Regions from separate parts of the Streptomyces umbrinus genome, predicted to be linked through region 2. Evidence: riboswitches for the same ligand, from Rfam matches in the RefSeq annotation. Region 2 holds a riboswitch; each other region holds the start of a gene.
What was found. Region 2 has a riboswitch for S-adenosylmethionine ahead of thrC (threonine synthase). Riboswitches for the same ligand answer to the same signal wherever they lie in the genome.
Positions count from the first base shown of each region.

Region 1: another riboswitch for S-adenosylmethionine. It lies ahead of QF035_RS37420 (aminotransferase class V-fold PLP-dependent enzyme); the one in region 2 lies ahead of thrC (threonine synthase).
Region 3: another riboswitch for S-adenosylmethionine. It lies ahead of QF035_RS08925 (glutathione S-transferase C-terminal domain-containing protein); the one in region 2 lies ahead of thrC (threonine synthase).

Region 1 is NZ_JAUSZI010000002.1:8,475,637-8,477,893, forward strand. Features, by position in the region: gene trpD (anthranilate phosphoribosyltransferase) at 1-569, shown strand, start outside; SAM riboswitch class IV at 774-890, shown strand; gene QF035_RS37420 (aminotransferase class V-fold PLP-dependent enzyme) at 1,053-2,257, shown strand, end outside.
Region 2 is NZ_JAUSZI010000002.1:5,572,562-5,574,818, reverse strand. Features, by position in the region: gene QF035_RS24255 (glucosyl-3-phosphoglycerate synthase) at 125-1,072, opposite strand; SAM riboswitch class I at 1,277-1,434, shown strand; gene thrC (threonine synthase) at 1,452-2,257, shown strand, end outside.
Region 3 is NZ_JAUSZI010000002.1:1,848,266-1,850,522, reverse strand. Features, by position in the region: gene QF035_RS08930 (AfsR/SARP family transcriptional regulator) at 1-95, opposite strand, end outside; gene QF035_RS08925 (glutathione S-transferase C-terminal domain-containing protein) at 236-931, opposite strand; SAM riboswitch class IV at 1,142-1,287, opposite strand; gene QF035_RS08920 (putative leader peptide) at 1,597-1,719, shown strand; gene QF035_RS08915 (LLM class flavin-dependent oxidoreductase) at 1,795-2,257, shown strand, end outside.

The DNA.
Region 1 (2,257 bases), 2.9 Mb from region 2:
CGGCCAAGTTCCACCCCGCGATGCGTCATGCGGGTGCCGCGCGCGGGCAGTTGGGGATCCGTACGGTCTTCAACGCGCTCGGCCCGCTGACCAATCCGGCGAAGGTGAAGGCGCAGGCCGTCGGGTGCGCCGATCCCCGGATGGCGCCGATCATGGCCGGGGTGTTCGCCGAGCGCGGCAACTCCTCGCTCGTCTTCCGCGGGGACGACGGGCTGGACGAGCTGGCCACGACGGCCACGTCGCGGGTGTGGGTCGTGCGGGACGGCAAGGTGCGCGAGGAGTCGTTCGATCCGCGTGACGTGGGGATCGAGCTGGTGCCCGTGGAGGCGTTGCGGGGGGCTGACGCCTCGTACAACGCGGATGTGGCCCTGCGGCTGCTGAACGGGGAGACCGGGCCTGTGCGGGACGCTGTGCTGCTGAATTCGGCGGCTGCGCTGGTGGCTCTGTCGCCGGGGGACGGGCCGCTCGCGGACCAGCTCCGGGCGGGGATGGCGAAGGCGGCGGCGGCGATCGACTCCGGGGCGGCGAAGGCCACGCTGGAGCGGTGGGTGGCGGCGACCAACGCGTAGGCCCCGGCTGCGGCTGGTGTCGGGGGGCGGGGGCTTTTTTCGCCCCCGCCGCCCCTACCCATTCCCGTCACTTACTCAGGGGCTCCGCCCCCGAACCCCCGCCAAAAGATTGCGCAGTTCCCCGCGCCCCCAAGAAGGGGCGCGCTGTCCCGCGATGCGGACAGTGGGGTTGCGGTCGGATCATCGTGTGGCAAGATGCAGGCAGGTCATGAGCGACAGTCATCAGGCCCCGGCCGACTGTCCGGCAACCCTCCGTCCGTGGCGGGGTGCCCCGGGTGAAGACCAGGCCGTAGGCAGTGAGGTCTACGGCAAGCGCGGACCCCTCGCATCACCAGGGGTCCTGGTCGTCCGAGGGAGCCTTCTGTGAGCAAGCGAATGCGATAGGGCGTAGAGCCCCGCCTCCGCACACCCCTTTTCACCTTCACCCACGCTCGAGCCGTACCCGCTCGCGTGGTGTTCCCGCCTGCCTCACAGGAGTTCGCCATGTCTGTTTCCACCGCTGTCTCCACTGCTGCCGACCAGAGCGTCTGCCGTGACACCTCCGGGTCCCTGCCCGTTCTGGGGCGGGACGTCACCGTCCCGCTCGTCACCGGTGGCGAGGTCACCTACGCCGCGCTCGACTACGCCGCCAGCGCCCCGGCCCTCCAGCGGGTGTGGGACGACGTGGCCGCGTACGCCCCGTACTACGGGAGCGTGCACCGCGGGGCCGGGTACCTCTCCCAGCTGTCCACCGACCTGTTCGAGAACGCCCGCAGGACCGTCGAGGAGTTCCTCGACTGCCGCGACGGCGACCAGGTCGTCTTCACCCGGTCCACCACCGACTCGCTCAACCTCCTCGCCGCCGCACTCCCCGCCGACTGCCAGGTCTTCGTCTTCGAGACCGAGCACCACGCGTCCCTGCTCCCGTGGCGGGACGCCCGCGTCACCTACCTCAACGCCCCGCGCACCCCGGGCGAGGCCGTCGCGACGCTGGAGCGGGCGCTCGCCGAGCGGGACCCCCACGGGCCGGCGCTCGTGTGCGTGACGGGCGCCTCGAACGTCACCGGCGAGCTGTGGCCCGTACGGGAACTGGCCGCCGCCGCCCACGCACACGGCGCCCGGATCGTGCTCGACGCCGCCCAACTCGCACCCCACCACCCCGTGTCCGTACGGGAGTTGGACGTCGACTGGGTCGCTTTCTCCGGTCACAAGCTGTACGCGCCCTTCGGGTCGGGAGTCCTCGCCGGACGCGCCGACTGGCTGACCGCGGCCGAGCCGTACCTCGCGGGCGGGGGCGCCTCGCGGAAGGTCTCACGGCGGGTGGACGGCGGCGTGGACGTCGAGTGGCACGAGAGCGCCGCACGGCACGAGGCCGGGTCGCCCAACGTCATCGGCGCCTACTCCATCGCCTCCGCCTGCAAGGCCCTCACCGAGGCCGGCTTCGACACGCTGGTCGCCAGGGAGCAGCACCTGATCGACACCGTCCGGACCGGTCTCGCCGAAGTGCCCGAGGTGCGCGTCCTCTCCCTCTTCGGCGACGACGCGCCCCGCGTCGGCGTCATCTCCTTCGTCGTCGAGGGCTGGAACAGCTCGCACTTCGCCGCCGCGCTCTCCGCCGAATACGGCATCGGGGTGCGGGACGGACTGTTCTGCGCGCACCCGCTCGTCCGCACCCTCCTCGGCACCGACCCGCAGACCCAGGGCGAGTG
Region 2 (2,257 bases):
CGCGGGGCGGTGACATGTGCGGCTCCTCCCCCACTCTCGGCTTCGCTCGAGTGGGGGGACCCCCATCGTGGGCGCGCCCAGCCCCCGCGGCGCCGCAGACAACAACGGCGCACCCCGCGGAGCGCTACGCCGCCTTGCGTTCCACGTACTCCTCGATCTCCGCCATCGGCGGCCGTTCCTCCATGTCCACCGAGTACGTGCGGGGCTCGAAGCCGTTTTCGCCTCGCTCGAACTGGGTGAGGGAGGGGCGGATCATGTGGCCGCGGGCCAGGCGGAGCTGGGCGGTGCGGTAGATCGCGGCGGACATGCGGCCCAGGGCCTGGCCGTCCTGGTGGCGGTGTTTGCGGACGCCGACGTCGACCTGGGCCAGGGCGTCCAGGCCCACCAGGTGCAGCGCGTCGACCAGCATGCCCAGCTCGACGCCGTATCCGACGGGGAACGGGAGCTGTTCGAGGAGGGAGCGGCGGGCCGCGTACTCCCCGCCCAGCGGCTGGACGAAGCCGGCCAGTTGCGGCCAGTGCATGTTCAGGAGCGGGCGGGCCATGAGTTCGGTGACCCGACCTCCCTGACCTGCGGCGGAGCCCAGCGGGCGGTCGTACATCGCCTTGACGAGGTCGACGCCCGGTTCGGTGAGGAGCGGGCCGACGATCCCGGAGACGAAGTCCGCCGAGAACTCCTTCAGGTCCGCGTCTACGAAGGCCACGATGTCCCCGCGGGTGACGAGGAGCGAGCGCCACAGCACCTCGCCCTTGCCGGGGACGGCCGGCAGCCGGGGCAGGATCTCGTCCCGGTGCACGACACGGGCGCCCGCCTCGGCGGCGACCTCGGAGGTGCGGTCCGTCGAACCCGAGTCGATCACCACGATCTCGTCGACGAGCGGCACCTTCCTGGTCATCAGCTCACGGCGGATGATCGCGACGATCTCGCCGACGGTCTCCTCCTCGTTGAGCGCGGGCAGTACGACACTCACCGTGGAGCCGGTGGCACGCTTCGCGGCGATGAGTTTCTTGAGCGGGCGGTCCTCGACGGACCAGGAGCGCGTGCTCAGCCAGCGCTCGACGTCTTCCAGCACGTGCGGCTCTCCCTTGCGTTCATTGGGATGCGTGTGCCCGCCGCGGCCTGCAGTGTGGGTTGCGTCACTGTCATCTCGCGGTTCGGACGGCTCTCTCCACCATCCAGGCCTTCGGTTACAGTCTTGAACAACGCTGATGACCATCGCATGTCGGGGGTCGTTGCGTGCACAACCAAAACCAGAGCCAGAACCACAACTGAATACCGCTCATCCAGAGGGGCAGAGGGATACGGCCCGTTGAAGCCCCGGCAACCCTCCAGCCGGTCTCGTCCTGATCATTGTCGATCAGCGCAGCGAGGCTCCCGGCTAGGGAAGGTGCCAAATCCGTCTCACGGCGAAGTGCGTCGTGAGGAAGATGAGGAGAAAGGGCCTCGCCTCCATGGCTGCGCAGACAGTTGCAAGCACCACGAACTCCGCCCCCGTCGCGAACTCCGTCGACCTCGGACCGGCCGCCGCGCTTTCCTGCCGTGAATGCGGCCACCGCGTCCCGCTCGGTCCGGTCTTCGCCTGCGAGGAGTGTTTCGGCCCGCTGGAGATCGCGTACGACTTCTCGGCCTATGACACCGAGGAGCTCCGCAAGCGGATCGAGGCGGGCCCCGCGAACATCTGGCGGTACGCGCCGCTGCTGCCCGTCCCCGCGGACGTGGCCGACAAGCCGAACATCAACCCCGGCTGGACCAAGCTCGTCCAGGCCGACAACCTCGCGCGCGAACTGGGTGTCGACGCCGGCAAGCTCTTCGTGAAGGACGACTCCGGCAACCCGACGCACTCCTTCAAGGACCGTGTCGTCGCCCAGGCGCTGGAGGCCGCGCGTGCCTTCGGCTTCACCACCCTCTCCTGCTCCTCCACCGGCAACCTCGCCGGTGCGGTGGGCGCCGCCGCCGCGCGCGCCGGCTTCCGGTCCTGCGTGTTCATCCCGCACGACCTGGAGCAGGGCAAGGTCGTCATGGCCGCGGTCTACGGCGGCGAGCTCGTCGGCATCGAGGGCAACTACGACGACGTGAACCGCTTCTGCTCCGAGCTGATCGGCGACCCGGCCGGCGAGGGCTGGGGCTTCGTCAACGTCAACCTGCGGCCGTACTACGCGGAGGGCTCCAAGACCCTGGCGTACGAGATCTGTGAGCAGCTCGGCTGGCAACTGCCCGACCAGCTCGTCGTGCCCATCGCCTCGGGCTCGCAGCTCAC
Region 3 (2,257 bases), 3.7 Mb from region 2:
AGCAGGGCGAGTACCGCGCGGCGCTGGGGCGAACCGAGGTCGAGGCGGGTGCCGTCCCGCCAGGCGCAGACCGGCCCGAGTACCTGAATGCGCATCCGCTCCCCGCCCCCAGTTTTACAACTCCCTCACTGTTCCCTTTCTCTATCCCCGTTACCGGCATATCCGGAAGGCGTATTCAGGCCCACTGCCGCACAGTTGTCACACCCGCCGGTGGGCCGGCGCTCAGGTTCTGCGCTCAGCGCTCGTCGGTGGAGAGGTCCGGGTGATCGCCGAGACGTCGTACGTACTCCTCGATGTGGCGGTACGGAGCGAGGGTGCCGGCCGCGTCGAAGTGGTCGAGGTGGGTGAGTGTCACCCAGAGGTCCCTGTCAGCGGTGCCGAGCTCGTCGCCCAACACGTAGGGCTGGCAGGCGAGTTGCCGGTCGAGCCGGTCCAGTGCGGACTCGCGTGCTCCGTCGGCGAGCAGGCCGGCCAGGTCGCGGAGGATGTCGGGCGTGTGGTTGCTGACGACGCGTCCGCTCCAGCGGTCGCACAGCGCGGGCGCGGTGAGCGGGCCGTCGTAGTGGTGCCAGGTCGCCTCGTAGGCGCCGCGCAGCGATGCGAAGCCATCGGGTGTCTCGGCGGGGAGCTTCAGGACCGTGGTGGTGAGCGCGCCCTTGAGGCCGAGCAGGTCGAGGACGACCGCCACGCGCCCCGAGTAGGGACAGGCCTCCGACAGATACAGCTGATAGCGGTGCGGCGCCGGGTAGAAGCCGCCCGCGAGACCGACGCCGATACGGCTGCGGAAGCGGTGCGGGCGGGCGGCCGGAACGGGGACGGACGTGCCACCGGCGGCCGTACCGCAGCCGGAGGAGTGGGCGGCGCTCGGGCGGGAGGCCGCCGTCGTGAAGGTGTCGGTGCTGCTGGAACCACGGGAAACTGTCTCGGGCATGACTCTCCAGGGGGAACGCGGAGGCCCTGGCCGCCTCGTGGGCGCCAGCGGCGGAACGGAGTGACTGCGCTGCCGTACAGGTCCGGATCGGTCGGACGCGTAGCGGATCAGTAAGCGCTGGAGACACGCGACAAATCGATGTGCAGGCGCCTCGTCAAGCCGTTCCTGGACAATTCCCACCGGTCCTGCCGTCGGGGCTCGCGAGACGCGAGACCACGCTTGCCCCGCCGCTCCGGCGGAACCCGGTCGTCACCCGGGGCACCCCGTCGCGGTGGAAGGGTTGCCTGCCAGCGGGCCGGGGCCGATGACCGCACGAACGGGGAGTCCCCGCACGACGGGCGCTGGCAATCGTGACCGTCTCCGTCAGTGTTGATGCGCTCAGCGTGACCGTCAAGACGGCGTCTCAGCAGCTGGGCATCCGGCCGCCTCACCACAAGACCGGCTTCGCACCTCGTGATGAGAAGCGTCCTGACAGGAACGCCCGGTGGCCGAAGGAACAGGAACTCCCGCCAGCCGTGGCAACAGGAACTCTTGGTAGCCGGAAGAAAAGGCACAGCCGTACTGTTGTGCTCGTTGACGACGAGGCGGTGCCCGATCGAGGGCCCGCGAACACGAGGTCGGCCGGACCCCAGGTCCGCCGGGCCGGAAGGGCGGAGGTGACGCACGTGCCGGCGCGAACCGTGTCCCGCCGCAGCGCCCCGAAGGCCGCCCCGCTCCATCGCGTACGCCTCTACTCCCGGCCGCACATCGACCTGCTGCGCGTTGCCGGCGCGCTCTGTTGCTCCTGACCCGAATCCCACGCGGCCGCGTCCTCCGGTGAGGGCCGGCTTTCTCGTACGGTCGATCAGGAAGGCACACCTCTCGTGTCCTCAGCACCTTCTGCCCTGCCCTCCTCCGCGCATCTGCACCTCGCCGTGGCGCTCGACGGCGCCGGCTGGCATCCCTCCGCCTGGCGCGAACCGGTGGCCCGGCCCCGGGAACTGTTCACCGCCGGTTACTGGGCCGACCTCGTCGCCGAGGCCGAGCGCGGTCTCCTCGACTTCGTGACCTTCGAGGACGGCCTCGGACTGCAGTCGTCGCACTTCATCGAGCCGGACGGGCGGACCGACCAGGTCCGCGGCCGGCTCGACGCCGTTCTCGTCGCCGCCCGGGTCGCCCCGTTGACCCGCCACATAGGTCTGGTGCCGACCGTGGTGGCCACGCACACGGAGCCGTTCCACATCTCCAAGGCCATCGCCACCCTCGACTATGTGAGTTCCGGCCGGGCGGGCTTGAGGGTGCAGTTGACGGCACGCCAGAACGAGGCGGCGCACTTCGGCCGCCGAA